3 regions of the Mesorhizobium sp. ArgA1 genome follow, and region 2 is predicted to be linked to each of the others. Evidence: predicted binding sites of a transcription regulator. Region 2 holds the regulator's gene; each other region holds the start of a gene.

Region 1 (10,131 bases), on a different contig from region 2:
CGGATTCGCCGTCATGATGCGTCCTGTGCGATTGCCACACGGCGTCCGGTCTCGGCGCTTTCGATGGCGCCGAAAACCATGGCCAGGCTTTTGATGTTGTCGGCGCCGCGCGTTTCCGGCTCGGTCCCGGTTTCGATGGCCTGCATGAAATCCCGGATGATGCCGAGATGGCCGCCAACGCGGTCGGCGGAATCGAGCGGCAGCACGTCGATCGGCTGGGTTTTGGCAAACAGGCCGTCTCGACCCAGCACCACCATTTCCGCCTTCAGCGTATCGTTGCCATCCCAAATGAGGCTGCCGCGCTCGGCAACGATGCGCCAGCTGCCTTCCCAGCTGGTGCGGAAACCGTCGGCGCACCAAGAGCCAGCATAGGTGAACACCTTGCCGCCGCCGAGATCGAAGACGGCGCTCGCCGACGAACCCTGCCGGTACCAGGAATTGGCGGGCTCCCATTCCTGGCAATAGACGCCGGCCGGCTCTCCGCCGACCATGTAGCGCGCAGCGTCGAAAGTATGGATCGCCATGTCGAGCAGAAGCACATGCGCCATCTCCTCGCGAAAGCCGCCGAAATGCGGCGCAACGAAGAAATCGGCATGGATGCTGGTCGGCTTGCCGATGGCGCCCGAGTCCAGAAACCGTCTTATGCGCCGGACATTGGCGACGTAGCGCCGGTTCTGCACCACGGCATGAACGCGCCCTGCCCCGCGCGCCGCCTCGACGATGGCGCGGGCATTTTCCGGCGTGTCGGCCAGCGGCTTTTCAGTGAGCAAATGACAGTTGTGGGCGAAGGCAGCGAAGGCGACGTCACGGCGGGCGGCGGGAACGACGACATCGAACACCGCGTCCGGCCTGGTCTGGCCGAGCACCTGCTCGAGGCTGGTGCCGATCACGACGCCATCCAGCCCATATTCGCGCGCCCTGGCCTTTGCCCGTTCGGCGTCGAGGTCGACCAGGCCGACAATCGCAAGCCCGTCGATTTGCCTTGCGGCATCGAGCCAGGCCTTGCTCATCGCACCACAGCCGACGAGGACGGCATTCATCATCCGGCATTCCTCCCGTCCGGTCCTCCAGACCGAATGTCACGGCATCCACGGCATCACCGTAAACGTTTTTCCGTAAACGTTTACGAGAACACACCCGATGGCGTAGAATGTCAATCAGCTGCCAGCAAAAATCATCCCGAACCCTTGGCCTGAGCGGCAGCCGGTGCTAGCCAAGGCAAGGGGGAGAACAGTCCTTGGCGTCCAGCATCCACGACCTTGCGCGTCACCTGAACATTTCGATCGGCACCGTGTCGCGGGCGCTGAATGGTCGCGCCGACGTCAATGCCGACACCCGCCAGCGCGTGCTCGCCGCCGCCAAGCAGCTGAACTATTCACCGAACCAGTCCGGCCGCAGTCTGCGGCAAGGCGCCACCCATTCGATCGCCTTCATGCTGCAGCCGCATCCGGGCGACCAGCAATATGGCGAACCGTTCTTCATCCCATTCCTGATCGGGCTGCAGGGCCGGCTGGCCGAAAGCGGGCTTGACCTCACCGTGGTCATGGGCGCGCCTGGCGATTATCAGCAGGAGCGCCTGCGCCGTGTCGTCGAGACCCGCCGGGCCGATGCCGTGGTGCTGGCCTGGACGCGGCGTGAGGATGAACGCATTGACTATCTGCTCGAGGCCGGCTTCCCCTTCGCCACGCTCGGCCGCAGCCGCACCGGCGGCAAGGCCTATCCCTCGCTCGACCTCGATTTCGAAAAGGCCGGCAGCGACGCCGTCGACCGGCTGGTGGCGCGCGGCCACCGCCGCATCGCCGCCATCCGCCCGTCGCTCAATCTGAATTTCGGCTATCTGTTCGTCGACGGCTACCGCAAGGCGCTGAAGCGGCACGGCATCGAGGTCGATCCGGCGCTGATCGCCGACGGCTTCATCAACGAGGCCGGCGGCTACCAGGTGACGCCGCGCGTGATGCTGGCAAAGGACCGGCCGACGGCCATCATCTTCAACAATGACGCCATGGCGCTCGGCGGCTGCAAGGCACTGGCCGAGATGGGCATCCGACCCGGCCACGACATTGCGGTGACCGTCATCGTCGACACGCCGCTCTGCCGCTATTTCTCGCCGGCGCTGACCGCCTTCCGCCCGGCGCTGGAGCCGATGGGAAGGCGGCTGGCCGAAATGCTGCTGGCCTCGATCCCGGCCTTTGCCGGCCCCGAAGGTCCGCGCATCATCCGCGAAGTCTGGCCGCTGGAGCTGATCGCGCGCGACAGCGACTGATCCGCCGCTCTATCCTTATTTTTAGGCAATTCCGGACGGAAAACCGTTTCACACTTTTCCTGGAATTGCTCTAGGCCGGTCGGCCTCAGTCCACCTTCTTCTCGCCCCGCTCGCCGGCCTTGACGATGTCGCCGGTCGTGAACAGGATTTCCTTCAGCTCCGCCCGCCACTCCTTCTTCTGGCGCAGCAGGAATTCGAGATCCATGCCGAAATGCTTGAACTCCTCGCCTTGCGCATTCTTCATGATCGCCTTGGCCTGCGGGTCCTTCTCGACCGACATGCGCTGTTCGTACCAGCCGATCGCTTCCGCCTCTTCGATCAGCGAGGTGATCATGCGGGCGAAGGTCCGCACCTTCTGCGTCAGCTCTTCCGGCGGCTCGTGATACTGATCGAAGCCCATGTCGCCCTCCCTCAAACGGACCGGCAAATCTGGCCGTACCCATGAATGCACTGGAGCGCCGCAAGTTCCGCTTACTGCTGCAATTCAATCAAAGTCCTCTGCAGAGGCGCAGAAGAGATCTGGATCGGACCGGAGAACGGTATATCCATGTCGAGGATGAGGTAGAGAGCGCTGGCAATCAGCGCTGCCGACACCACGAACGTCTCTATGGTGATGGCATTCCGCGGCGCCCTGAAACCGAAACTGGCGAAGATCAGCACCAGCCAGGCAACGAGCATAACGATCAGCGGCCGCGGGATGGTACCCTCCGATTGCTCAATCAAAGCCCAGCGCAGTTCCACCACCTTCTGCAGATGCTGGTGGGAGTCCTCCTGCACGGAAACATGCGCTGCGTCAGCAGGCTGCAGAGCGGTCAATCGTGTGCTGATCTCGGTCAACAGACGTTCAGACAGCCGGTTGGCGACGAGGGGTGTTTCGTTGGCTTCTGTCCAGTTGTTGGTCTGTCTTTGCACATAAGCGACCAGTGGCTGACGGACCTCGGCAGTCTCAGGCCCATATTGTCGAAGCGACCGGTCGAGAAGGATCAACTCCGTCGCATATGTGTGCACGTTGCGGTCGATCGACTCGAAAGTGTTCTTGGCCGAGTTGATCATCAGACCAAGCACCAGCGAGGTCATGACGACGAACAGGTTGGCGGCCAGCCGTACCACATTGTTGGTGTCGTCCTCGCGGTGATGCGCGGGCAATTTGCCATAGACAGCCATGCTGACCAGCGGCGCCGCCGTCAGGCAGAGGAAAACAGCCAACGCGACGAGTGTTTCGTGCATGCAGCCATTTCTGCACGGCAAGCAACGAATGCCAATGGCCGGCAGAACGCACTTGTCACGCAAGTATCATGTTCACGTCCTAGACCGCTTGCGGGAGGGCGAGATCGTCGATGCGACGCAGAGCCCTTTGCAGTCTCGGCCGCTCGAAGGCTTGTCACAAAGAGGATCTCCATGAAAATCTCGCACCGAACGTTGTCGCTCGGCGCCGCATTGGCGCTGTTTACCGCTTTGACCCCTGCCCTTGCCGACAGCACCGCCACCGTTGGCGGCGTCAGCTTCGTCAACAAGGGCCTGGTCGGCGTCGGCCGCCTCCCGGCCGACCTGAAGGACAAGTTCGGCGAGACCTTCGGCTCCGGTTCCGGCATGTCGATCGACGCCGCAAGCTGGACGCATGACGCCAATGGCTACAAGGGTTCGCTCTGGCTGCTGCCGGATCGCGGCTACAATGTCGTCGGCACCACCGACTACCGGCCGCGCCTCAACACCATCACCATCGAGCTTACGCCGACCGCGCTGGGCGCGACACCCGCCGCCGGCCAGGAACAGACCGGCGTCAAGGCGACGCTCTCCGATTCCCTGCTTCTGACCGACGACAAGGGAGCCGACGCCACCGGCCTAGACCCGCTCAATGGCGTGCGCGCCGCCAGCGGCGACATGCCGATGCTGCCCGAGGCCAACGGCAAGCTGGCGCTCGACAATGAGGCGATCGCGCGGCTGCCCGACGGCACAATGTTCATCTCCGACGAATATGGTCCCAACATCTATCGCTTCTCGGCCGACGGCCACCTGATGTCGGCGACGCAGCCGCCGGCGGCCCTGGTGCCGATGCGCAAGGGCACGCCGAACTTCGCCTCCGACAATCCGGGTCCCGGTGCCGCAGAGCCCGATCCGAAGGATCCCGAGACCGGCCGCCAGAACAACCAGGGCCTCGAGGGCATGGCGCTGACCCCGGACGGCAAGTCGCTGATTGCGGTGCTGCAGTCCGCACCCCGCCAGGACGGCGGCGATTCCGGCGCCACGCGCCAGAACACCCGCGCTTTGGTCTATGACGCGACAGACCCGGCCCATCTCAAGCTGGCGCATGAATATGTCGTGCCGCTGCCGGTGTTCAAGGACGACAAGGGCAAGACCAAGATCGCCGCGCAGAGCGAGATCGTGGCGCTGTCCGACAAGACCTTCCTGATGCTGACGCGCGATAGCGGCAACGGCCAGGGCGTGAAGGGCGACACTTCGCTTGTCCGCCAGATCTTCGTTGTCGACGTGTCGGCCGCGACCGACATTGCCGGTGGCGCCTTCGATGCCGCCGACAAGCCGCTGGCGCCGAAGGGCGTGCTCGACCCCTCGGTGACCCCGGCCAAGCTGACGCCGTTCATCGACATCAACGACAACAAGGAACTCAGCCGCTTCGGCCTGCATGACGGCAAGCCGAACGACAAGAACAACCTCTCGGAGAAGTGGGAGGCGATGTCGGTGGTCAGCGTGCTCGATCCGGCGCTGCCCGACGACTATTTCCTGTTCGTCGGCAATGACAACGACTTCCTCGCCCAGGACGGCTTCCAGGTCGGCGCGCCCTACAAGGCCGAAGACGGCGCCGATGTCGACACCATGTTCCTGGTCTATCAGGTCACGCTTCCCGGCCTCGCCAAGAAGTAGTCGCATACAACAGAAAAAAGCGGACGCGCCCGGCGCGTCCGCCTTTTTGTCGGCGATCAGCGATACCGCTGGCGCCCTATTTCAAAATCTCGGCATCCCTCGGCACGCCGGCATCGATCGGCTCGGCGGTCCGGCTCGACACGGCCATGATCTTGCCGGCCGGCGACAGGTTCGGGCGCACATAAACCTGGGTTACACCGTTGACCCGGCTGTAGAGGTCGATGATGTCCTGGTTCATGAAGCGCACGCAGCCCGACGACGCGTTCTTGCCGATGGAATCCCATTCCGGCGTGCCGTGCAGCCGGTACATCGTGTCCTTGCCGTCGCGGAACAGATAGAGCGCACGGGCGCCGAGCGGGCTCTGCGGTCCCGGCGGCATGCCGTCCTTGTATTTCGCCAGTTCCGGCCGGCGCTGAATCATTTCCGGCGGCGGCGTCCACACCGGCCACTTCTTGCGCGCCTGGACCACGGCGCTGCCGGTCCAGCCGAAACCGGCCTTGCCGAGGCTGACGCCGTAGCGGATCGCCTTGCCGCCATCGCGCACCAGATAGAGGAAATGTTCCGACGTATCGACGATGATGGTGCCCGGCTTTTCGCCGGTCGGGTCGGTCACGATCTGGCGCACGAACTTGGGATCGAGCTTGGATATCGGGATCGCCGGCAGTTGATAGCCCTCGTCGACGCGTGCCGCGTACATGCTTTCGGCAGCGCCGAAAGCCGATTCGCTCGGCGGCGGCGGCGCTGCCACCGGCGGCGGCGCCACGTCCGTGGTTGTGCAGGCCGAAAGCGCCACGGAAGCGGCACCCAAGGCGGATGCCCCGAGAAACGCGCGCCGGTTCAGGCGCTCGGAAAAAAGCGGATTGTCGGACATGATCCCCCCGATTTGGCAATCATTGCCGGGCGGACTTTGAGATGAACCTTCGCCGAGCAGCCCATGGACGAAAGAATGCCCGCGCGCCGGCGCACCGTCGACCTGACCAGCGGCCCCATCCCGCGCACCCTGCTTTTGTTCGCGCTGCCGGTGCTCGGCTCCAACGTACTGCAATCGCTCAACGGTTCGATCAACGCCGTCTGGGTCGGCCGCTTTCTCGGCGAATCCGCGCTGACCGCGACGTCCAACGCCAATCTGGTGCTGTTCCTGATCCTCGGCACGGTGTTCGGCATCGGCATGGCGGCGACCATCCTGGTGGCGCAATCGGTCGGCGCCCGCGACCTGCCCGAGGCGCGGCGCATCGTCGGCACCAGCGCCACCTTCTTCTTCCTCGTCTCGGTGGTCTTCGCCGTCTGCGGCTGGATCTGGGTCGACGCCATCCTCAACACCCTTGGCACGCCACCCGACGCGCTGCCGCTGGCGCGCTCCTATCTGCGCATCATCTTCGTCGCTGTGCCGATGATGAACCTCCTGTCCTTCGTCATGACGGTGCTGCGCGGTGCGGGCGATTCACGCACGCCGTTCTTTTTCATGGCGCTGGCGGTCGTGCTCGACATCGTGCTGAACCCGCTGCTGATCCGCGGCATCGGCCCCTTCCCCGAACTCGGCATAGCCGGCTCCGCCACCTCGACGCTGGTCGGCCAGACGGTGAGCGTGATCGCCATCCTCGTCGTGCTGTATGCGCGAAAGCATCCGCTCAGAATCGCCGGCGCCGACCTCGCTCTACTGCGCCCGGACCCGACCCTGCTCAGGATCGTCGTCTTCAAGGGCGTGCCGATGGGCTTGCAGATGATCGTGATTTCCGCGGCGGCGCTCACGGTGATGGGCATCGTGAATACCTACGGCTCGCAGGTCGCCGCCGCCTACGGCATCGCCGCGCAGATGTGGACCTATATCCAGATGCCGGCGCTGGCGATCGGCGCCGCGGTCTCCTCCATGGCGGCGCAGAATGTCGGCGCCGGGCGCTGGGACAGGATCGGCCGCATCGCCGCTTCCGGCGTCGGCTTCAACCTCGTGCTCACCGGCGCGCTGGTGGCGCTGCTGTTCTTCTTCGACCGGCCCGTGCTGAGCCTTTTCCTGAGTGGTGACAGCACCGCGATCGACATCGCCGCCCATATCAACAGGATAGCGTCCTGGTCATTCATCCTGTTCGGCATCACCATCGTGCTGTTCGCCACCGTGCGCGCCACAGGTGCGGTGATGCCGCCGCTGATCATCCTGGTGATTTCGGTGCTCGTCGTGCGCACCGGCTTTGCCTATTTCTTCAGGAGCTATATCGGCGCGGAAGCGCTGTGGTGGAGTTTTCCGGCGGGATCGATCACCTCGCTGCTGCTGGCCGCCGCCTACTATCGTTTCGGCCGCTGGCGCACCATGCACATGATCGAGGATCGGCCGGCAGCCGGTGAGCCGCCTGACACCGGCCTCGGCATCCCGCGCCAGCGCGCCAACATGGCGCCGGAGACGCCGAACGGGTAAGGTTCAGCGCGCATATTTGGCGCCGAACACCAAAGCGATTACCGAGAAGATCGTGATCATGCCTGCGAAGGCCAGGCTTGCAGTCGCGGCACTGGTCCAGCTCGACAGCAGGCCGATGCCGATCACCGGCAGCGCGTTGCCGCAGAAGCAGCAGATGAAGAAAGCCGACACCACTTCGGCGCGGCGATCCGCCGGTGCGATCTGGCTCACAACCTGCAGGCCGCCGCGATAGCCGAGCGCGCCCACCACGCCGCACAGGGCCGTCGCGGCGATCATCAGCGACATCGAGGCAAAGATCTGCGCCGCGACCACCAGCGCCACAGCCGGGATCATCAGCGCCAGCGCCGCCAGCATGCCGGTGCGGCTGAGCAGCCAGGTCGTGCCCAGAATGGTCGCGGCCGCAACGATCGACAGTTCGAAGAACAGCCCGCCGGCCTCGGCATGGTTGGCCACATGCAGCTGCTGCGCCAGGATGCTCGGCGCCAGTGCTGCATAGAAGCCGACCAGCGCCATGGCGCCGAAGCCGGTCACCGCTGGCGCCACGAAAGCGGCGCGGATGTCGGCCGGCACCGACAGCCGCGGCCGCAGCGAAACATCGGCCAGCCGTCCCGGCCGCGAGACCGTCTCCCGCGTGCGCCAGATCAGGATCGTGACCACCACGAGTAAGGCAAGATAGACCGCAAACGTCAGTCTCAATGGCCACGGCGCATATTCGGCGAGCAGCCCCGACACCAGCGCGCCAAGGCCGAGGCCGACGAAGTTGGTGCTCGTGGCGATGACGGCGGCGCGCGACTTGTCCTCGCCCTCGATCAACTCCGCCAGCCAGGCGGTGCCGGTTCCCGCGCCGATGCCGATGCCAAGGCCGCTCAGGATGCGGGCCGCATCGAGCCAGGCGACATTCTCGGCCAGCAAGAACACCAGCGCGCTGACCACCGCCACCGCCATCGCCGCCAAGGCCGCAGGACGGCGGCCAATGCCGTCGGACAAACGTCCGAACATCAGCAATGCGCCGAGATTGCCGACGACATAAACGGCGTAGACCAGCGTCAGCGTGATCTGCGAGAAACCGAAGGCCTGCTTGTAGATGACGTAAAGCGGCGTCAGCGCCGTGCTGCCGGCGAACAAAGCTGCAATCATCGCAGCAACGGCGGCCATCCCGGCGCGGCCGCCGAGTTCATTGTCGCGCGTCGTCATGGTCTCGGTATAGCTGGTCATGGCAACCTCCGGCCAGTTGCCCAACGCCCCAATAGAAGTCCAACGTCGATGTAAGGACGGCCGTTCCACTTGCCCAACCCGCTCCTGACAATCTTGCCAGTATGGCCTTGCCCGAAATCCTCCCTTAACGTCTGTCCATCGAGAGGGAGAATCCATGGGCAAAGGCAGGGTTGAGGCATTCACCGATGGCGTCGTCGCCATCATCATCACCATCATGGTGCTGGAGCTGAAAGTGCCGCATGGCGAGGACCTATCAGCGCTGGCGCCGCTGTGGCCGATCTTCTTCAGCTATGTCTTGTCCTTCATCAATGTCGGCATCTACTGGAACAATCTGCACAACATGTTCCACACCGTGCAGCGCGTCGACGGCCGCGTGCTGTGGGCAAACCTCAACCTTCTGTTCTGGCTGTCGCTGATCCCGGCAACGACGGCCTTCATGGGCGAGAACCATTTCGCGCCGATCCCCGTCGCCGTCTATGGCGTCGACCTGGTGCTGTGCGGGGTCGCCTACAGGTTTCTTGTGACCAAGCTGCACCATCTGCACGGCAACGAGACCGCCTTCGCCAAGGCGTTGGGCAGTGACCGCAAGGGCAAGATTTCGGTAGCGCTTTACACAACGGCGGTGCTGCTGACGTTCGTCAACCAGTGGATCGGCCTGGCGATCTATGTTCTGGTGGCCGCGATCTGGTTCGTGCCGGATACGCGTTTTTCGCGGGTGATCGAAAAGTAGCGCGCCGCCACTACTTGCGCATCGCCTTCAGCTTTTCGGCGACCGACGCGGCGAGATCGGCATAGCGCTCCTCAAGCCGTTCGGCCGCCTTGATGATCGAAAAATCATGGCCGAATTTTTCCAGCGCCATGCGCAATTTCTCGACGAACTCGGCCTGTTTTTCCAGCGCCGAAAACAGCGTCTTCACCTGTGCTTCGCTGATATCGGGATTGGCGAGCATCTGCGGCACCTCGCGGCCCATCTGGTCACCGGTGGCGGTCTGCTCCTTCAGGATTGCAATCCAGTCGGTCAATCGGTCGATCTCCTTCGATGGCAGGCAGCATGCGCAGCGCCCACCGCTCCGGTCAACCCGAAGCCACTGCAACGGGCTTGAATGGGCCGCGTCTGGCGCTAAGTTCGGCGCAACCCCAAGCCAAGGAAAAGACCATGACCTCCGACGCCGAAATCCAGTCCGCTTTGCCCGCCCTCAGCCCAGGCAATGTCGCCGTTATCACCGGCAGCGCCAGCGGCATCGGCCTTGCCGCCGCGAAACGTTTCGCGGCGATGGGCATGAAGACGGTGCTTGCCGATCTCGGCGGCGCGCGTTTGGACGAAGCCAAGCAGGTCGTCGCAGCGATCGGTGGCGACGATAACGTT
Region 2 (10,131 bases):
TTTGAGCTGCTTGACCAGCTCGCCGACCTGCGCCGTTTCCTGCGGCCCAAGTGCCGCCGTCGGTTCATCCATGATCAGGATGCGGGCGTTGAACAGGATGGCGCGCGCGATCGCCACCGACTGGCGCTGGCCGCCCGACAGCTTGACCACCGGCTCCTTGAAGCGCTGGAAACGCGGGTTGAGCCGGCCCATCACCTTGCGCGCCTCGGCTTCCATGGCGACATCGTCGAGCGTGCCCCAGCCGGTCATCAGCTCACGGCCGAGGAAGAGGTTGGCGGCGGCGTCGACATTGTCGGCCAGCGCCAGCGTCTGGTAGATGGTCTCGATACCGTATTTCTTGGCGTCGCGCGGGTTGGAGATCGAAGCCTCCTGGCCGTTGACGAAGATCTGCCCGGCATCGCGCTTGTAGGCGCCCGACAGGATCTTGATCAGCGTCGATTTGCCGGCGCCGTTGTGGCCGAGCAGCGCCACGACCTCGCCCGGGAAAAGATCGATGGATGCATCGTCGACGGCGCGGATGCCGCCGAAGGCGATCGAGATGTTGCGCATGTCGATCAGCGCTGTGCCGGTGTTTGCGGAGGCAGTCTTTTCCATGATCGTTCTCCTCCTAAACGCGCTTGCGGTAGACGGTGTCGAGAAACACCGCGACCACCAGCACTGCGCCGACGACGATACTCTGCAGCGGCGAGTCGACGCCGAGAAGCACCATGCCGGACTGCAGCGACTGCATCAAAAGCGCGCCCAGCATGGCGCCGATCACGGTTCCCGAACCGCCGGCCAGCGACGTGCCGCCGATGACGGCGGCGGCGATGACCAGCAACTCGTCCAGCGTGCCCAGTGCGTTGGTCGCGGAATTCAGCCTGGCCGACGAGATGGCAGCGGCGATCGTAGCCAGCACGCCCATGATCATGAACACCTTCATGGTGACCCAGCGTGTGTTGATGCCGGCGAGGTTGGCGGCTTCCGGGTTGCCGCCAATGGCAAAGACATAGCGGCCGAAACGCGTGCGTTTGGTGATGAAGGTCATGACGATGCCCACCATCACAGCCATCAGCACCGGAATGGCGATGCCATGGGCGATGAACAGCCCGCCTTCGGGAATGGCGATGTTGTTGGCCTCCGCATACCGCTTCACGATACCGACCGGCCATGGATAGGAATTGGCAACCCACACCGCGCCCAGGATGGCTGCGCAGGTCACAGTGCCTATCAGCGTCTCGGCCCAGATCGGTCGCAGCGGAAAGCGGAAACGCTTGCGCTGTCGGCGCCCGTTGAACAGCGCGAACACCACGGCAAGGCAGGCGACGATGCCGACGACCCAGCTCCAGGTCGCGCCGATCGATCCGGCGGGACCGCCACCCATCAGCTGGAAGGTGGCATCGAGCGGGGCCACGGTCTGGCCGCTGGTCACCCACCAGGCCGCACCGCGCCAGACCAGCAGGCCGCCGAGCGTGACGATGAAGGCCGGCACTTCGAGATAGGCGATGATAAAACCCTGGAAGGCGCCGATGAGAAGGCCGAGCGCCAGGCCGATCGCCAGCGCCAGCACCCAGATCCAGGGATTGCCAAGCTCAAGCCCGACAAAACGCACCAGGAAATGCACCTGCGCGAAGCCCATGACCATGCCGATCACCCCTTCGGCCGATCCAACCGACAGATCGATGTTGCGCATGACGATGACCAGCACCATGCCGGAGGCCATGATGGCGACCGCTGATGTCTGGACCGACAGGTTCCACAGATTTCGCGGTGTCAGAAAAAGACCGCCCGACAGGATGTGCAGGCCGACCCAGATGACCACCAGCGCGCCGACCATGCCGAGCATGCGGGTGTCGATCTCCGTCGCCTTCAGGAAGCGCGCGACCGCGCCGAGTTCCGACGCGCGCGCGGTGTCGGCCTGCGAAGTCGAGGTCGTGTCGGTCATGATGTCCTCCCAGCGGCTTGCCGTCTGACGCGGATGCCGGACCACAGCCTAGAAGTTAGCCGCCCGCGGCGGAAACACAAATTGCCTTGAAAAAACGCCGCGGCCTGTCAGCCGCGGCGTTACTCTACTTGAAGTCGGCAGATCAGTTGCAGGCAGCGACGCTGCCGGCGGCGACACCCGCGCAGACTTCGTCCTTCTTGATCCAGCCGGCGTCGATGACGACGTTGAGGTTGTCCTTGGTGATGGCAACCGGGGTCAGGAACAGCGACTTGACGGTGTTGCCGCCAGGCGTGGTGAAGTCCTTGGCTCCGGCAATGTCGCCGGTCTTCTTGCCGTCGGCGAGCTGCGAGGCGATCTCGGCGGCGTTCTTGCCGAGTTCGCGCGCATCCTTCCACACCGACACGGTCTGCGTGCCGAGCGCGATGCGGTTCAGCGCGGCATGGTCGCCGTCCTGGCCCGAGACCGGGACGGTTCCGGCCAGGCCCTGCGCCGTCAGCGCGGCGACGACGCCGCCGGCGGTACCGTCATTGGCCGCGACCACGGCATCGACCTTGTTGTCGTTGGCGGTCAGGAACTGTTCCATGTTCTTCTGGGCGTTGGCCGGCAGCCAGCCATCCGTGTAGGCCTCGCCGACATTCTTGACCTTGCCGGAATCGATGGCTTCCTTGAGCACTTCCATCGAGCCCGAGAACAGGAAATCGGCATTCGGGTCGGAACCCGACCCCTTGATGAAGACGTAGTTGCCTTCAGGCTTCGCCTTGAACACTTCGCGGGCCTGCATGCGGCCGACTTCCTTGTTGTCGAAGGTCAGGTAGAAGACGTCCTTGTTCTCGATCAGGCGATCATAGCCGACGACCGGGATGCCTTCATCCAGCGCCTTCTGCACCGCCGGGCCGATGGCCGAGGCGTCCTGCGCCAGGATGATCAGCGAGTTGGCGCCCTGCGAGATCAGGCTTTCGACGTCGGTCAACTGCTTGCCGGGATTGGACTGCGCGTCGGCGGAAATGTACTTGTCGCCGGCCGCCTCGATCGCCGCCTTCATCGCCGCTTCGTCGGTCTTCCAGCGCTCTTCCTGGAAGTTCGACCACGACACGCCGATGACCTTGTCCTTCGCCTGCGCGACCGACACCAGCGTCAGCGACATGGCGACACCCGCCAGCATGGCGGCTGCAAATCTGTTCATGATAATCCTCCCTGCGCCGCGCGCGGCGCGACAAAACTGGCCCGAAGGCCGGCACACAGAGGCTCTATTTTTTCGAGCCTCGAAAAAATACTGGTCCAACGGCGAGACCCTGTCAACATCGATTCTGATGGAATCTGATGGCCTCAGTGAATTTTTTCGGGACTCGCAATAAACAATGACAGCGCGGCCTGCTTCTGCCAATATTTGCTGGTGTCACCGACCGCCCTCACTATCATGAGGCGGGAGGAGGACCGGGAGGAAACAAAAAAGATGTCGGTTGGAATCCGCCACGACGATCTGCGCCGTCGCAACCGTGCGATGGTGATTTCGGCCGTGCGCCGGGCCGGCCAGCCGTCGCGCACCGAGATCGCGGCGACCACTGGCCTCAGCCATTCGACCATATCGGCAATCTCGTCCGACCTGATTGCGGAAGGCATCCTGGCCGAGAGCAAGCCAGGCGAGACCGGCGCGCTGAAACGCGGCCGGCCGCAAGTCGGCCTGGGCCTCAATCCGGAAGCGGCGGCGGTGATGACCGTGGTGCTGTCGCTTAATTTCCTTTCCGTCACTGTCATCGACTATGCCGGCCAGGTGGTCGCCGAGGAGCAGCGCCGGCTGGATACGTTGACCATGCCGCGCGACGAGCTGATCGGCGAATGCACGGCAATCGTGCGGCGGCGGCTCGAGGACCCCGACCTCGATGTCCAGAGCATCGCCCGCATCGCCATGGGCATCCAGGGCATCACCGATTCGCAGGCGCGCGCCATGCTGTGGTCGCCGATCACGCCGCTGACAGACATTGCATTCGCCGACATACTGGAAGCGGAATTCGGCATACAGGCCACCATGGAAAATGATTGCAACATGATGGCGGTGGCGCTGCAATGGCGCCAGCCTGAGCGCTATCGCGATGATTTCATCGCCATCCTGCTCTCGCACGGCATCGGCATGGGGCTGGTGCTGAAGGGCGAGCTGTTCACCGGCACCCATTCGTCGGGCGGCGAGTTCGGCCACATGATCCATCGGCCCGGCGGCGCGCTGTGCCGCTGCGGGCGGCGCGGCTGCGTCGAGGCTTATGCCGGCAACTACGCCATCTGGCGCAGCGCCAAAATGATGAGCGAGGATGCCGAACCGGTCGATGTCGGCGACGCCGACATGCGGGCGTTGGCTGCACGTGCCCGCGAGACCGATGGCCCCGAGCGCGAAGCCTACCGCAAGGCCGGCGAGGCGCTCGGCTTCGGCCTCGGCAGCCTGTTCGCGCTGATCGATCCGGCACCGGTCGCGATGGTCGGCGTCAGCGCCGCCGCCTTCGACCTGATCGAGCCGGCGCTGCGCGGGGCGATCGCCCAGACCGCCGGCGGCCAGCACTCGAAATCGATCTCTTTCGACACCGAGCCGAACGAATTGCCGCTGATCCGCGAAGGCTGCGCCATGCGCGCGCTGACCTTTGTCGACCAGGAGATTTTCGCGCCGGGCGTGCAGGCGCGAGCGGGCGCTGGAAAGAGCGTTGCCTGATCAGTCTTCCCTGATCGCATACCCCGCGCCACGGATGGTGCGGATCACATCCGGCATGCGGCCATTGTTGACAGCTTTGCGCAGGCGCCCGACATGCACGTCGACCGTGCGCTCGTCGATATAGATCGTCTCGCCCCAGACATTGTCGAGCAACTGGCTGCGCGAGAACACCCGGCCGGGGTGGCGCATCATGAATTCGAGCAGCCGGAACTCGGTCGGCCCCAGCCGTATCTCGCTCTTCTTGCGGTAGACGCGGTGCGACTCGCGGTCGAGCACGATGTCGCCGACCTTGAGCACGCTGGACAGAACTTCGGGCTTGGCGCGGCGCAGCAGCGCCTTCACCCGCGCCATGAACTCCGGCGTCGAGAACGGCTTGACCAGATAGTCGTCGGCGCCGGTGGACAGGCCGCGCACGCGGTCGCTCTCTTCGCCGCGCGCGGTCAGCATGATGATCGGCAGCCGCTCGGTCTCTGGCCGCATCCTGAGCCGGCGGCAGAGCTCGATGCCCGACACCGCCGGCACCATCCAGTCGAGCACCAAGAGATCCGGCACGTTTTCCTGCAGCCGGATTTCGGCCTCGTCGCCGCGTGTCACCACCTCGACCTGGTAGCCTTCGGATTCGAGGTTGTAGCGGAGCAGCACGCCCAGCGGCTCCTCATCCTCCACGACCATGATGCGTGGCGCAATCATCAGCAGTTCACCTTTATCAGGGCGATGTGGCCATCGCCGTTTCGTCCTGCTTCGGGCGATTGGCGGGCAATTGCTGGCCGGTCAGCACATAATACGCATTTTCGGCAATGTTGGTGACATGATCGCCGATGCGCTCCAGGTTCTTGGCGCAGAACAGGAGATGCGTGCAGGCCGTGATGTTGCGTGGGTCTTCCATCATGTAGGTCAAAAGCTCGCGGAACACCGAGGTGTATTTGACGTCGATGCGCTCGTCGTCATTCCTGAGCTTCGCCAGCGCTGCCGCGTCTGCCGCAGCATATTCCTCGACAACCCCCTGCACCTGGATCAGCACCAGCTGCGCCATCGCATCGATGGAATGCGACAGGTCGCGCGGCGTGACGCTCAAGCCGACGGTGCCGACACGCTTGGCGATGTTCTTGGCGAGATCGCCGATGCGTTCGAGGTCTCCGGCCATGCGGATCGAGCCGACCACGGCGCGCAGATCGTTGGCCATCGGCTGGCGTTTGGCGATCAGCGTGATGGCGCGGTCGTCGAGTTCGCGCTGGCGCGCGTCCATGATGGCGTCGTCGGAAACGACGCGCTGCGCCAGCGCATTGTCCGAAGTGAGCAGCGCCTTGGTCGAGCCGCTCACCATCGAGCCGGCCAGATCGCCCATGTCGCGGATCAGCTTGCTGATCTGCCCCAGTTCTTCATCGAAGGATGCGACGGTATGTTCACCCATGATCCTGGTCCTCGTGCCTGAAAATTCAACCGCTGGACGGCTCAGCCGAAGCGGCCGGTAATGTAGTCCTGGGTGCGCTTGTCGTCGGGGTTGGTGAACATCTTGTCGGTGGCGCCCTCCTCGACCAGGTAGCCGAGATGGAACATCGCCGTGCGCTGCGACACGCGCGCCGCCTGCTGCATCGAGTGCGTGACGATGACGATCGTGTAGTTCTGGCGCAGTTCGTCGATCAACTCCTCGACGCGGGCGGTGGCGATCGGGTCGAGCGCCGAGCAGGGCTCGTCCATCAGGATCACTTCCGGCGACACGGCGATGGCGCGCGCGATGCACAGACGCTGCTGCTGACCGCCGGACAGGCCGGTGCCGGGCTCCTGCAGGCGGTCCTTGACCTCGTTCCAGATCGCCGCCTTCTTCAGGCTGGATTCGACGATCTGGTCCATGTCGGACTTGCGCTTGGCCAGCCCATGGATGCGCGGACCGTAGGCGACGTTTTCGTAGATCGACTTCGGGAACGGATTGGGCTTCTGGAACACCATGCCGACACGGGCGCGCAGTTCGACGACGTCGATGCTCTTGTCGTAGATGTCGTCTTCGTCCAGCGTGATCTTGCCGGTCACCCGCGCCGAATCGATGGTGTCGTTCATGCGGTTGAGGCAGCGCAGGAAGGTCGACTTGCCGCAGCCGGACGGGCCGATCAGCGCCGTCACCTGGTTCTGTCGGACGTCGAGGTTGACGTCGAACAGCGCCTGCTTCTCGCCGTAGAACACGCCGACCTTGTCGCCGCGCATCTTGATGACTTCGTTCGACTTGGCGTTCATTTTGTCGCCCACTGCGTTTTCAAGGGACTGTTCGGTCATGATGTTCATACCAAATTGCCTTTTTTCTACCAGCGCCGCTCGAACCGGCGCCGAAGCACGATCGCGGTGATGTTCATGGCCATGAGGAAGACGAGCAGGATGATGATGGCGCCGGACATGCGCTCGACAAAGGCGCGTTCGGCCTCGTTTGCCCACATGTAGATCTGCACCGGCAGCGCGGTCGCCGGATCGAAAGGCGTCTTCGGATAGTCGGCGACGAAGGCGACCATGCCGATCAGAAGCAGCGGCGCTGTTTCGCCGAGCGCACGCGCCAGGCCGATGATGGTGCCGGTCAGGATGCCGGGGGCGGCAAGCGGCAGTATGTGCTGGAACACCATCTGCATCTTCGAGGCGCCAAGGCCAAGCGCTGCCGAGCGGATCGACGGCGGCACCGCTGCAAGGGCGGCGCGCGTCGCGATGATGATGGTCGGCAGCGTCATCAGGGTGAGCACCAGGCCGCCGACGAAGGCGGCCGAGCGCGGCATGCCGAGGAAGTTGATGAACACCGCGAGGCCAAGCAGGCCGAAGACGATCGATGGCACCGCCGCCAGATTGTTGATGTTGACTTCGATCAGGTCGGTAAAGCGGTTCTTCTTGGCAAATTCCTCGAGATAGATCGATGCGGCGACGCCGATCGGCAGCGCCAGGAGAAGCACGATCACCATCATGTAGAACGAGCCGATGATGGCCACGCCCATGCCCGACGTCTCAGGCCGGCTGGAGGCGCCATAGGTGAAAAGGCCGGTGTTGAAATGTTCGGCCATCGCGCCGTCGGTCTTGAGCTTGTTCATCCACTCGATCTGCTGGTCGGAGACCTTGCGGCGCGCCTCCTCGACGCCGAGATCGATCTGGCCCTTGAAGGCCGAGTCGAGATTGGCCGCCGCCAGTATATTGACGTCGCGCGTCGTGCCGATCACTGACGGATCGGCCATGACGATGTCGCGCAGCTGGACGCGGGCGCCTTCCGACAGGAAGCCCTTGAGCTTCAGCATCATCGGCTTGTTGGCCGGATCGATGCCGAGCTTGGCGACCAGCGCGCTGTCGGCAAGCTTGGGATAGTTCGCCTTGATCAGCACGCTCGGATCGGTGGCGCGCTTGTTCGACGGGTCAATGACCTTCTCGTCAAAAGTGATCGGCAGCGTCACCGTCGTCTGCCAGAAGGCCGTGTAGCCTTTCGAGACGATGGTGATCAGCATGATGGCCAGGAAGGCCAGGCCGACCGAGATCGCAATCATACCGTAGATGCGGAACCGGCGTTCGGCGGCATAGCGCGCCTTCAGCCCGATGTCGCGGCGCGGACGCGCAACCGCACCCGCCATCGTGTCCAGGGGAATGTCGGTCATTCGTACTGCTCCCGGTACTTGCGCACGATGTAGAGGGCGACGATGTTCATCACCAGCGTCAACGCGAACAGCGTCAGGCCGAGCGCGAAGGCGACCAGCGTCTGCGGCGAGTTGAACTCGAGGTCGCCGGTCAGCTGGTTGACGATCTTGACGGTGATGGTCGTCATCGCCTCGAATGGATTGGCGGTGAGATTGGCGGCAACGCCGGCCGCCAGCACGACAATCATCGTCTCGCCGATGGCGCGCGACGCCGTCAACAGGATGGCGCCGACGATGCCGGGAAGTGCGGCCGGCAGGATCACCCGCTTGATCGTCTCGGAGCGCGTCGCGCCGAGGCCGAGCGAGCCGTCACGCATGGCGCGCGGCACCGCGGTGATGATGTCGTCGGACAGCGAGGACACGACCGGGATCAGCATCACGCCCATCACCAGGCCGGCGGTGAAGATGCTCTGGCCCTGGATGAAGGGCGAACCGCCGGTGAGTGCCGCCGACAGGTCGCGCAGGAACGGTCCGAGCGTGACCACGGCGAAGATGCCGTAGACGATGGTCGGGATGCCGGCCAGCAGTTCCAGCGCCGGCTTGACCACCGAACGTACGCTGCGCGAGGCATATTCGGACATGTAGACCGCCGACATCAGCCCGACCGGCACGGCCACCACCAGGGCGACGGCGGCGATGTAGAGCGTGCCGGCGAGCAGCGGGATCAGGCCGAACTGGCCCTGGCTGCCGCCGGAGCCGGCGGCGGCGAAACGCGGATCCCACACGGTGCCGAAGAAGAAGCTCATCGGCGACACGCTTTCGAAGAAGGTGATGGTCTGGAACAGCATCGACAGCACGATGCCGACCGTGGTCAGGATGGCGATGGTCGACGCCGCGAGCAGCCCCCACAGCATCAGCCTCTCGACATTGTTGCGCGCCCTGGCGCGCGGCGCGATCTGCCGCAGCGCATAGAAGGCGCCTGCGACAGACAAGGCCAAGGTGACGACGGCGCCGAACAGGCCGAGCCTGTCCTGGACCGTGTTCGCATCGGCGGCGATCGGGATCATGTAATCCTGCGTATCGCTGGCCAGCGCCACGCCCTTGGCGATGAGCAGCGGCTGCAATTCAGTGAAGGTGGCGGGAAGCGGCGTGGCGGCATCGAGCCGGCGCAGGCCCTTGGCGAGGCTCTTCACCAAGCTGACGTCGAGCGCTTCGCTGGCGACCTTGGAGTCGACAGTGCGCTCGGGCAGGGCGGCGTGGATGTGCCGGTCAAGATAAAAGGACGAGCCGATGTCCCAGACGGCGAGCAGCAGGACGGCAGGCAGGACGGCGAGCAGAAAGGCCCACCAGCCGTGATAGTGGGCGCGCGAATGCGGCTTTACCTTGCCGGTATCGTGCGCCGCGGCGCGCTGGCGGCCGATCACGAAGGCGACCACGCCGATGACAACGACTATGGCGAGTACGAGCAAGGACGACATCACCCACCCCTGGGAAAGTTCAGATCGCCGCCGCCGTTGCGGCAAGCGGCGAAATCAGGGCGCGGATTTGGTCCGCGCCCCGATCCGGTCAGTCGATTACATGGTCTTTCCGGCGGCGAAGGCGTCGCGCTGGCTCTGACGCTCGGCGTCGGGAGCCGAAACCAGGCCGTACTGCGCGAGCGGGCTTTCCGGGCCGATCATCTGGTCGTCAAGGAAGAACTCGACATATTCCTTGAGGCCGGGGACGACGCCGAGATGCGCCTTCTTGACGTAGAAGAACAGCGGGCGCGACACCGGGTAGGTGCCGTCGGCGATCGTCTCGGTCGAAGGCACGATGCCTTTCACGGTGGCGACCTTCAGCTTGTCGGCATTGTTCTCGTAGAAGGCGAGGCCGAACACGCCGACGCCGGTCTTGTTGGAGTCGATGCGGGCGAGCGTCTCGGT
Region 3 (10,131 bases), 1.1 Mb from region 2:
AGTCGGCGTCATGCTCTACCAGATGGGAATTGGCAGCCTGGCCTTCTTCGGCTTCCTGGCGGCGCTCGCCATGGCGGCACGTCGGCAGCTGATCGAAACCGGCGACCCGGATTTCCTGTTCGGCTTCGTCGGCATTGTCACCATCTCGGCCAATGCCGTGCTGCAGGAAGAGGCATTCTACTCACCCCTCGCTCTCGCCTTCTGCCTGCTGCTCGTCGGTGTCTCGCTGGGCACGCGCTGGCGCGAGCTGGCAGTGCAACGAGCAATCAAGGCCCGAACACCACAAGCTCGGTGAAGGTCAGGTCGCCCGGCGCCGGCGGATTCGGACCCTTGAAGTATTTTATCCCCCGGTTGGCGAAGTAGCGGCCGAACAGGCCAGGAATGGGCTCCCTGGCGTCGACGAGGCAAAGCAGGATTCCCCTTCGCAGGACAAAGCGCCCCAAGGCGCCGGCACACCGGCTCAGATCCGCCAAGGAGCGGCAATAGACGATCTGGGCGCAGGGCATGAGACCATGCAGTATTCGGCGCGGCATCAAAACCAGCGGAGACGCCACCCCGTCGCAAATGCAGACCAGAGAGACGCACCCCAGCGCGGCGTGTTCCAGAACGATGTATCTTTCGCCGTCGGAGAGCATCGCCAATTCGGCAAGATCGGGACGAACCTCAAGCACCCGACACGACCCGTGCACCGGACTCAAGGCGGGAAGGAAGGCAAACTGTCCCTTGGAAAAAAGCTGAAAGCCGAGTGCCTTGTTGGCCTTCAAGGTCGCCGGTGCCGGCGAGATGTTCGTGAAGGTCACATCCCTCCGTCTGAGGATCGCCCAAATCAACTTCATGGCTTGGGGACGGTACCCTTCGTCCACCGTCCAGCTGGAAATGTTGCAGCGGATTTCGTCACCTTCCCGGCCAGGGAAGCGGGCGTAGAGCGTCAACACGACGCCAACGATCTGGCCGGCGTGCTCCAAGGCAAAGCCGTATTGTGGAAAATCGGCGACGATGGGCCGCTGCGACAAACGGGCGAGCGCCCGCATCCAGTAATTGCGGCTGCGTTCTGGAAAGCCCCGGCGCAGGCAATCGGCTACGCCGTCCCAATCACCCTGGTGAATTGGCCGGCAGCCGAGGTCGGGAGGATGGGTACCAAGTACTGCCATAGTCGACCCGTGAACACGATCAGATTACCAGATCCATTCACCCCCACGCTTCCAATAACGCAGGACGATTAACAATCTGCTCTGTCGTCGAGAAATACCCCGACCATGGCACCCGATGATGGTCTGACCTGGGTCGACGCCAGCGTTGTTCGATTCGCGGCGTCACCTACCCGCGGCGTGCCGACCTGCATTCCTGCCGGAAAAGATGCAGCTGCCGAGAAATGTCCCTTCCAGCGCGTTGTAACCGTGATAGCCGCCGCCACCGCCGCCGGCCACCTCGCCCGCCGCATAGAGCCCGGCAATGGGATCGCCATTGCCGTCCAGAACCTGCGAATTGAGGTTGGTGTGCAGGCCGCCCAGCGTCTTGCGCGTCAGGATGTTGAGGCGCACCGCAATCAGCGGCCCGTGCCTGGGGTCGAGTATCTTGTGCGGTTTGGTCACTCGAAAAATCTTGTCGCCGATGTAGTTGCGGGCGCCGCGGATGGCTGTGACCTGCGCGTCCTTGGTGTAGGCATGGTCGACCTCGCGGTCGCGCGCCACGATCTGCGCCTTCAACCGGTCGTAGTCGAGCAGGTTGTCGCCGGACAGCGCGTTCATGCCCGCCACCAGGTCGGCCAGATTTTCGCGGACGAGGAAGTCCTCGCCCTTGTCCAGAAACGCCGCCACCGATGGCGGCGCCTTGCCGCCGCGCCGGTTCTTCAGCACTGCCCGCCAATCCTTGGCCGTAAAGTCGAGGTTCTGCTCCGAGCCGGACAGCACGAACTCCTTCGAGGCGATCGTCTTCGTCAGCACGAACCAGGAATAGTCATGCCCGGTCGACAGGATGCGCTTCAGCGTGCCGAGCGAATCGAAGCTCGGGAAGAACGGCGCCTCCATGCGTTGTCCGAGCGCATCGAACCATAGCGGCGACGGCGCCGACAGGATGCGGATGCCGTGGTTCGGCCAGATCGGATTCCAGTTCTTGATCCCCTCGACATAGTGCCACATCCGGTCGGCGTTGATCACCGCGCCGCCGGCGTCCTGGGTGATCGCCACCATGCGGCCATCGACATGGTGCGGCACTCCGGCCACCATACGCTTCGGCGCCGGCCCCAGCCGCTCGACCGGCCAGACCTTGCGAACAAGCTCGTGATTGCCGCCTATGCCGCCGGAGGTGACGATCACGGCGCCGGCCGAGAGTTCGAAATCACCAACGACGGTGCGGTTCGACTGCTTGCCACGCTCGACGCTGGACGCCTCCAGGATTTCGCCAGCGACGCCGGTGACCGCGCCATTGGCCTTGATCAGCCGGCTGACCTGATGGCGGAATTTCAATGTTATCAGCCCCTTGGCGACGTGCTCGCGCACGCGCCTTTCGAACGGCGCGACCACGCCGGGACCAGTGCCCCATGTCAGGTGGAAGCGCGGCACCGAATTGCCATGGCCATTGGCCAGCGCGCCGCCGCGCTCGGCCCAGCCGACCACCGGCCACCAACGCATGCCCATGCCGTGCAGCCACGGCCGCATCTCACCGGCGGCGAAATCGACATAGGCTTCCGCCACTTTCCTTGGCCAATGATCCTCAGGCCGGTCGAACTGGGCCGAACCCAACCAGTCCTGCCAGGCGAGGTCGTGGCTGTCCTTGATGCGCAAGCGGCGCTGCTCGGGCGTGTCGACCAGAAACAGGCCGCCGAGCGACCAGAACGCCTGGCCGCCGAGAAAACCGCCGCCCTCCTGCTCGACGATGATCACGCGCTTGCCGGCATCGCCGAGTTCCGCGGCGGCGGCCAGACCGGCCAGCCCGCCGCCAACGATGATTGCATCCGCGTCGTCAGCCATGTCGCAACTCCTGTCTCGGCTTTCTGTCGTTGTCTTCGCCTGCTTGCGCTAGCCGCGCAGCGCGTTCCAGATGATACGCGGCAGTTTCAGAAGGCTCGGCCGGTAATTGAACTCGGTGATCAGACGGCCGACGACATCTGCCCTTTTGTGGGTCAGGAACCACGCCGGCTTCGGCATGATGCGGAACGGCGCTTCGAGCACGCTGCGTTCCGGCTTGTCGAACAAATAGGTGTTGTGGACGACGCCGATCCCGCTCTGCACGTCGTCGAGCGTGTGGCCGGGGAAAGCGCCCCAGGTCGGCCGCAGCAGCGCGAACAGAACGCCGCTCCAGGAATTGATGCCGATTCCGCCATAGCGCAATTCAGCAACGATCTCCTCGAAGCGCTGCCGCCCGATCTCGGCGATTGTCTTGGGATGGATGAGAATGTTGGCGGCGAGCGTGCCGTGCAGCTTTTCATTGGCGTAGGCGACTGCAGCGCGCAGGTAGGATTCGGCATTGCCCGCCGGCAGCCGCATGACGCTGAGCCCCGGCGCAAACACTTCGGCATTTTCGAAGTAGGCGTCAGTGCCCGGCCGGAACGACACCACCACGCAGGCCGGTCCGGCAGGGCGCTCGAATTTCTGCACGCCGTCGGCATGCGCCTCGAACGCGGTGAGGCGCTTGGTGGCGCCCGGGTAGTAAGCTGGCCGCGACGGGGCCCTCTGCATCACCTTTTCGAGTGCCGCCAGCAGCGCTTCGGATTTGTCCCAGTTCTCCGGCAGCACCAGCATCTGGCAGGCGATGCAGTTGAAGCCGGAATTGTTGAGCTTCTGGGTCGCGATCAGTTCGGCATGATAGGCGATATCTGCATTCGACCATGGGCCGGGAACCACGATGGTAGGCGCCACGCCGCCGAGTTCCGAGGTGATGCGCCTGCTGTTCCTCGGCGTGCCCGCCGCCTTGTTCTTGCGGCCCTCCTTGCCGGGACCCCAGACGATCACATCATGCGAGGTGGCGGCACCGGTGATGTGGATGTCGTCGACGAGATCGTGGTTGCACAGATAAGCGCCGACATCGGCACCGCCGCGCACAATGCGCAGCGCGCCGAACTCGATCAGCGGCCGCAGCGCCGGCTTGAGGAAATCGATGAGATAGTCGTTGACCGGGTTCATCTTGAGCAGAACGACTTGGTGTTCGACGAGCAGCTTGTGCAGGCAGTCGAGCGGCGCGATCGAGGCGACATTGCCGGCACCGAGCACGAGGCCGATCTTGCCCTTGCGGCTGGTGCGCGGCGCGTCATAAGCCGAGGCGGTGTTTGCGGCGAGGTTCGCCTTGGTCACGCCCGGCTGCATCCAGATCTCGGCCTTGAGGCCGGTGAACAGCACCTTGTCCCAAAGCGAATTCGGAACCACCGTCACCGCCACCTGTCCGCTGGGCAAGGTACGGACCGGCAACCTGTCGAGAAATTTCTTGCCCTCCATCAGGCTCAGCGTGTGGATGAACTGGTTGCAGCCATCCATCAGCGCCGCCGGACCGGCCAGCCATTCCTCGCCTTCCAGCGGCGAGCCGGTCGGGATGCCCTTCTTACGCGTCGCTGTCTTGACCCACGCTTCGGCGACCTCGCGGATGTGATCCTTGACCTGCCGCAGCAAGGCGATCCGCTCGCCATTCGAGGTCTGCGCCCAGTCATCCTTTTTGCAGTCGAGATCGGTGAGCGCCAGATCGAGTTCGGCTGCCCATTCAGGCTGCACGGGGTGGGTTTTGGCTGCCCTTGCGACCATCGTGTCCTCCTCCACTTCGATTTACGAAAACGGCAGTGCGGCCCATTGCTCGACGAATTTCCCGCCGGAATAGACCTGGATCGAACCGAACTGCTGTAGCACGAATTCGCTCTGCGTCGGACGCAGGAAGGCGTAGTCGTCGGGTCCGACATTGACGTCGTCGGGCAACGCCATGAATTGCTGATTGGTCGAAAAGCCGAACGTCTTGTCGGTCTTCATCCCGGCGGGATGGACGGGCTTGGCCATCCATTTGCCGCCATAGATAAAACAACCGCGCCGCGGCAACAGCCCTAGCTTCTGCAGCAGCCAGGAGCGCTCGTCGAGGCCCGGCAACCGGACATCGACCACCTTCAGGATCGGCGTCGCGATGAAAGCGGCAGGCTGCAATTGGCTGAGACTGGGCACGTCGAAATCGGTCGGCAGCATGAAAGCCGATCCGATGGACAATTCATTGGCGCCAACCCAGCTGTCATAGAGCAACGCGGTGCTGCTGCCGCCAAGATTAAGGATCCTGCGCTGGTCGGGCGCGAGGCAGCCGACATACTGGCGAAACAGGCTGACGGCCTTGGCGCGCGCTTTGGCCGGTCCGCCGAGCAGTTTGGGGATATGGCCGATATGCGCTTCATAGGCCATAACGCCTTCGCACTTCAGTCGTGGATATTTCGCCAGCGCGGCAACCGCCCGCGCCAACGCGTCGAGGTCGCTGATACCGCCGCGATGCAGGCCGACATCGACCTCGAAGCAGATACGAAGCTCGCGGTCGAGCTCCGTGGCAAGCGCGCCGTAGGCGGCAAGCCGCTCCTCCGTATCGATCAGCCAGACGATGCGCGACGTCGCCTCGCCAAGCCCGGCGAGCACTCCCTTGGTAAGGGAGTGTCTCGCGCCGGCAAGCGGCATCGGCTTGCCGAGCAGGAGATCGACATCGGGAAAGGCTTTCAGCATTTCGGCGCTGATCGGCAGATGGAACGTCATCAACCTCTCGGTCGAAAACGCCGCACGGATGTGTTCGATGAGCGGCAGGCAAGGCAGCGACTTGTCGACGAGGCGCAGATCGAGGCCCGTGGCGAACTTCGCCTTGATCGCAGCAATGTTGTGATCGAGCCGGTCGAGATCGAGCACCAGGCAAGGTTGAAAGATCCCGGCCGCCCTGAGCGCGCCAGACAGGTCGGCGAAGTAGGTGTCGGTCAGGCTCATGTCGCGACGCCAAGCAGCCTGGCCATGTAGGGGGACACGAAGCGGTTGTCGGGGTCCATCTCGCGACGCACCGCCATGGCATCGTTCCAGCGCGGATAGAGCGCGCTCAATTCCTTTGATGTCAGGCTGTGCATCTTGCCCCAATGCGGGCGGCCGCCGCGCTTCCTGAAGATCGGCTCGGCGGCGTTGAAGTACGCCATCGGATCGCGCTCGACGCCGTGATGGATGGCGATCGAACAGGTCGGGCGCTTGTAGAAGGGGCTCAGCCAGATGTTGTCAGGCGCGACGACGCGAACCTCTATCGGGAAATAGACGTCCGGAAACCGCGTCTCGAGCAGCGTAATGAGTTCGCCGAGTGCACCAGCCCCTTCCTCGAACGGCAGGTGGTACTCCATCTCGTTGAACTTGACGTTGCGCTCCGAGGTGAAGACCTTCAGCCAGTCCTCGACATAGTCCTCTGCCGGCACTTTCGCGAAAGCGGAGCCGATGAGACGGCGGCGCAGCCACGGGAACCAGCTGAGATAGTCGCGCAGCTTCCTGAGCGTGGTAACGGCATCGTCGTCCTCCGTCGGCGGACGCACGGTTGCCGGCGCCTCGGTGATGTCGCTGGCGATCAGCAGCGCCTGGCCGGAAAACGGCACGTAGTAGAACTCGGCCGAGCGATGCGCCGTCATCGTGCGCTCAAATTGCGACAGCACATCGGCAATCGGCGCCGTCCAGCGGCGATGCCGCATCCGGTAACTCGCCATGTTGCGGATCGTCACTTCGGTGACGGCGCCGAAAGCGCCGAGCGAGGCGCCCATGGCTTCGATCATGTCGGGGCTTTTGGCGCGGTCGAACTCCTTCACAGCGCCGCGCCCATCGACGATCAGCATCGCCTCGAGCTGGGTGTGATACGCGCCGAGCGTGATGCCCGAACCATGCGTGGCGGTGCCGAGCGCCCCACCGAACGCCTGCTTGTCGATGTCACCCATATTCGGCAGCGCCTGGCCGACTCCATGCAGAAGTTTTGCCAGCGCGCCGATCTTGGTACCGGCGCCGACCCGCGCGGTCAGCTTGGCCGGATCGTGCGACTTCAGACCCTCGAAGCGATCGAGCGACAGGATTGTGCCGTCATTCCTGACCAGCGGCGTGAAGGAATGCCCGGTTCCGACAAAGCGAACCGGCCCGGGTGAATTGCGAATAGCAACGCTTAGCTCATCGAGAGTCTGCGGTTCGGCAAAAGCCTGCGGCCTGGCCGTGACATAACCCGACCAATTGCTCCACTGGCTGATAGCCTCTCCCACGATCGCCTCCCTGGAACGGCCGACTTGACCGGTCTTGATCGCTGCACGAAATAATATGATACATAGTCAGCTTTTTGGATATGATACATTGTCAGCTTTCTGTCAAGCTGGCAATCGAACGGTACGCTGCCCTGAGCCGGCTTGAGAAGAAAAACGGCCGTGAACTTTCATGAACCGTGACTTTTCGCGTCAATCACAAGGCCCGTCACCGATTGTCATTTTTCGGGGGCAAGCAGCTGTTATGGGACGGCTGTCCCCTGGTCTTGTCGACCGAAAACCCGTCCTGCATCGCCTGTCCCCTGAAGAGAAATCGTATGTGGCTAAGTGAATTCGAAATTGTCCTGCGCGACCGCATCGTCCCGAGCGGCGCCATCCGCATCGAAAACGGCCGGATTGCCGAGATCCGTAACGAGCCGGTCGAAAATGCCGACATCTCAGGCGGCGGCCGCCTGCTTCTGCCCGGCTTCATCGACATGCATGGCGATATGGTCGAGAAGGAAGTCGAGCCGCGCCTCGGCGTGCATGTGCCGATGCAGATCGGCATTGCCGAACTCGACAAGAAGCTGGCTTCGTGTGGCATCACCACGGCCTATGCCGCGCTCTCCTTCATCGGTGCCAGCATCACCAGCGGCGTGCAGCGGTCGGAAGACCATACCTCGGCGACCATCGACACAATTGCCGGGATGAAGGACCATCTGCTGGTCGACCACCGCATCCATGCCCGCTTCGAAGTCACCTTCACCCCGGCGGTTCCCATGCTGCAGAAGCTGATGGATGCCGGCAGGCTGGATCTGATCTCGCTGATGGACCACACGCCTGGACAAGGGCAGTATCGTGATGTCGAGCTCTACATCGCCCGCATCGCCAAGGAGCGCGGCATGTCGGTTGCCCAGGCGTCCGAGGTCGTCGGTCACCGCATCGCCGGCCGCGAAGGCCAGGGCGATGTGCTCAACGCTTTGCAGGACCTGTCGGCGCGTGCGCAGGCAAATGGCGTCGCGCTTGCCTCGCATGACGACGACACGCTGGAGAAGGTGGAACTGGTTCATGGCCTCGGCGCTAAGCTCAGCGAATTCCCGGTGACCCTGGAAGCGGCGCAGGAAGCCCGAAGGCTCGCAATGCATACCGTGATGGGAGCGCCCAATGCGTTGCGCGGCCAGTCCTATTCCGGCAATCTGTCGGCGCGGCAGGCTTATGAGGCTGGACTGCTCGACATGCTGGCCAGCGACTATCATCCGGCCTCGATCCTGCCGGCCATGCTTGGCCTGGCTGAGCTGCGCAACGGCGGCTTGGTGACGGCGGCGGCGCTGACCAGCGCCAACCCGGCGACGGCACTAGGCCTAACCGACCGTGGCGCCATCGAGCCTGGACTTCTCGCCGATCTCGTCATCGCCGATCGCCACCCGGTCGCGCGGGTGCGGGCGACATTCCGAGCCGGCCGCATGATCTACAGCGACGGCACACTGAACCGGCGCTGGCATTGAAACGCAGGCCGCTTGGCGCTTCTCAAGCCAGCCCGAACGTCTCCACGGCGCGCATGATGCCGCGCAGTTCGGCGAGGCCTTTCAGGCGGCCGATCAGCGAGTAGCCGGGGTTGATCCTCGTCTTGCCGATGTCGTCGGCGAGCAGATGGCCATGGTCCGGCCGCATCGGGATTTGCCAGTCGGCGCGGCCCTCTCTGTGGCGGCGCGCCTCTTCCTGCATCAACGCAAGGATGACATGCGCCATATCGGTGCCGCCCTCGAGATGCTCGGCCTCGTAGAACGAGCCGTCCTTCTCGATGGTGATGTTGCGCAGATGGGCGAAATGGATGCGATCGGCGAATTCCTTGACCATGGCGACAATGTTGTTGTCGGCGCGCGTGCCGTAGGAGCCGGTGCAGAACGTCAGGCCATTGGCCTGGCTGTCGACGGCATTGAGAATGAAACGCGCATCCTCGGCGGTCGAAACGACGCGCGGCAGGCCATAAAGCGAGAACGGCGGGTCGTCGGGATGGATGCACATGCGCACCCCCTCCTCTTCCGCCACAGGAATGATTTCGCGCAGGAACCAGGCGAGGTTGTCGCGCAGCTCCTTCGGTCCGATCCCCTCATAGTCCGCCAGGGCCTGGCGAAAACTCTCGCGATCATATTTGCGCTCTGTCGCCGGCAGGCCGGCGATCAGATTGCGCTCGATCTGGTCGATCTTCTCGGCCGGCAATTCCTTCAGCCGCGCTTCCGCCTGCGCAATACGTGCCGGCGTATAGCTTGCCGCACCGTTCTTGCGCTTCAACACGAACAGATCGTAGGCGGCGAAATCGATCGCATCGAAACGCAAGGCATACCCCGTCGTCGGCAGGCGGTAGGCAAGATCGGTGCGGGTCCAGTCGACCACCGGCATGAAGTTATAGCAGACCGTGGCGATGCCGGCCTTGGCCAGCGCGCGGATCGAGTCGCGGTAGTAGCCGGCGTAGCGCTCGCGTTCCGGCGCACCGATCTTGATCGAATTGTGGACCGGGATGCTCTCGACCACCGACCAGGTCAGTCCGGCTTCCTCGATGATGCGCTTGCGCTCCAGCACTTCGGCTTCAGGCCACGCCCGGCCGTCATAGATATGGTGCAGCGCCGAGACCACGCCGCTGGCGCCCGCCTGCTTGACATGATCGAGCGTCACCGGGTCGTCGGGTCCGTACCAGCGCCAGCATTGTTCCATTTTCGGCTTTCCTTCTGCGAGAGGTTGGCAACTTATTGTTGGACCGCGACGGGAGTCGATAGAAAATGGGGAGTTTTCGAAAATGACGGATTTCGACGGCAAGGTGGCCCTGGTGACGGGGACGACCGGCATTGGCCTGGCGACCGCCAGACGCCTTGCGGCCGGTGGTGCCGCAATCATCGCCTGCGGCATCGACCGCACCGCCAATGCGGCGATGAAAGCGCAGCTGGAAA

What was found. Region 2 encodes PhoB, which activates phosphate uptake and scavenging genes when phosphate is short. Its sites were predicted from a motif close to TGTCATNNANCTGTCAT; they were not measured.
Region 1: ACWGTI_RS25530 (esterase-like activity of phytase family protein) is a predicted target of PhoB. The motif match lies at 3,544-3,560, and genes of this name have one in related genera.
Region 3: ACWGTI_RS00840 (alpha-D-ribose 1-methylphosphonate 5-triphosphate diphosphatase) is a predicted target of PhoB. The motif match lies at 7,300-7,316, and genes of this name have one in related genera.

Annotation. Positions count from the first base shown of each region.
Region 1 covers NZ_JBSKBQ010000015.1:69,451-79,581, forward strand. Annotated here, with positions in the region: gene ACWGTI_RS25505 (sugar phosphate isomerase/epimerase family protein) at 1-15, opposite strand, end outside; gene ACWGTI_RS25510 (Gfo/Idh/MocA family protein) at 12-1,043, opposite strand; gene ACWGTI_RS25515 (LacI family DNA-binding transcriptional regulator) at 1,238-2,263, shown strand; gene ACWGTI_RS25520 (ferritin family protein) at 2,349-2,663, opposite strand; gene ACWGTI_RS25525 (bestrophin-like domain) at 2,735-3,490, opposite strand; gene ACWGTI_RS25530 (esterase-like activity of phytase family protein) at 3,662-5,143, shown strand; gene ACWGTI_RS25535 (L,D-transpeptidase) at 5,220-6,014, opposite strand; gene ACWGTI_RS25540 (MATE family efflux transporter) at 6,078-7,550, shown strand; gene ACWGTI_RS25545 (MFS transporter) at 7,554-8,765, opposite strand; gene ACWGTI_RS25550 (TMEM175 family protein) at 8,920-9,495, shown strand; gene ACWGTI_RS25555 (hypothetical protein) at 9,506-9,787, opposite strand; gene ACWGTI_RS25560 (SDR family NAD(P)-dependent oxidoreductase) at 9,922-10,131, shown strand, end outside.
Region 2 covers NZ_JBSKBQ010000001.1:1,313,158-1,323,288, forward strand. Annotated here, with positions in the region: gene ACWGTI_RS06425 (ATP-binding cassette domain-containing protein) at 1-594, opposite strand, end outside; gene ACWGTI_RS06430 (sugar ABC transporter permease) at 608-1,924, opposite strand; gene xylF (D-xylose ABC transporter substrate-binding protein) at 2,067-3,107, opposite strand; gene ACWGTI_RS06440 (ROK family protein) at 3,378-4,619, shown strand; gene phoB (phosphate regulon transcriptional regulator PhoB) at 4,620-5,309, opposite strand; gene phoU (phosphate signaling complex protein PhoU) at 5,326-6,030, opposite strand; gene pstB (phosphate ABC transporter ATP-binding protein PstB) at 6,072-6,896, opposite strand; gene pstA (phosphate ABC transporter permease PstA) at 6,914-8,230, opposite strand; gene pstC (phosphate ABC transporter permease subunit PstC) at 8,227-9,687, opposite strand; gene ACWGTI_RS06470 (substrate-binding domain-containing protein) at 9,784-10,131, opposite strand, start outside.
Region 3 covers NZ_JBSKBQ010000001.1:181,449-191,579, forward strand. Annotated here, with positions in the region: gene ACWGTI_RS00810 (hypothetical protein) at 1-295, shown strand, start outside; gene ACWGTI_RS00815 (hypothetical protein) at 267-1,151, opposite strand; gene ACWGTI_RS00820 (FAD-binding dehydrogenase) at 1,314-2,969, opposite strand; gene ACWGTI_RS00825 (aldehyde dehydrogenase family protein) at 3,018-4,730, opposite strand; gene ACWGTI_RS00830 (alanine racemase) at 4,752-5,924, opposite strand; gene ACWGTI_RS00835 (D-arabinono-1,4-lactone oxidase) at 5,921-7,210, opposite strand; gene ACWGTI_RS00840 (alpha-D-ribose 1-methylphosphonate 5-triphosphate diphosphatase) at 7,525-8,691, shown strand; gene uxuA (mannonate dehydratase) at 8,714-9,898, opposite strand; gene ACWGTI_RS00850 (SDR family NAD(P)-dependent oxidoreductase) at 9,981-10,131, shown strand, end outside.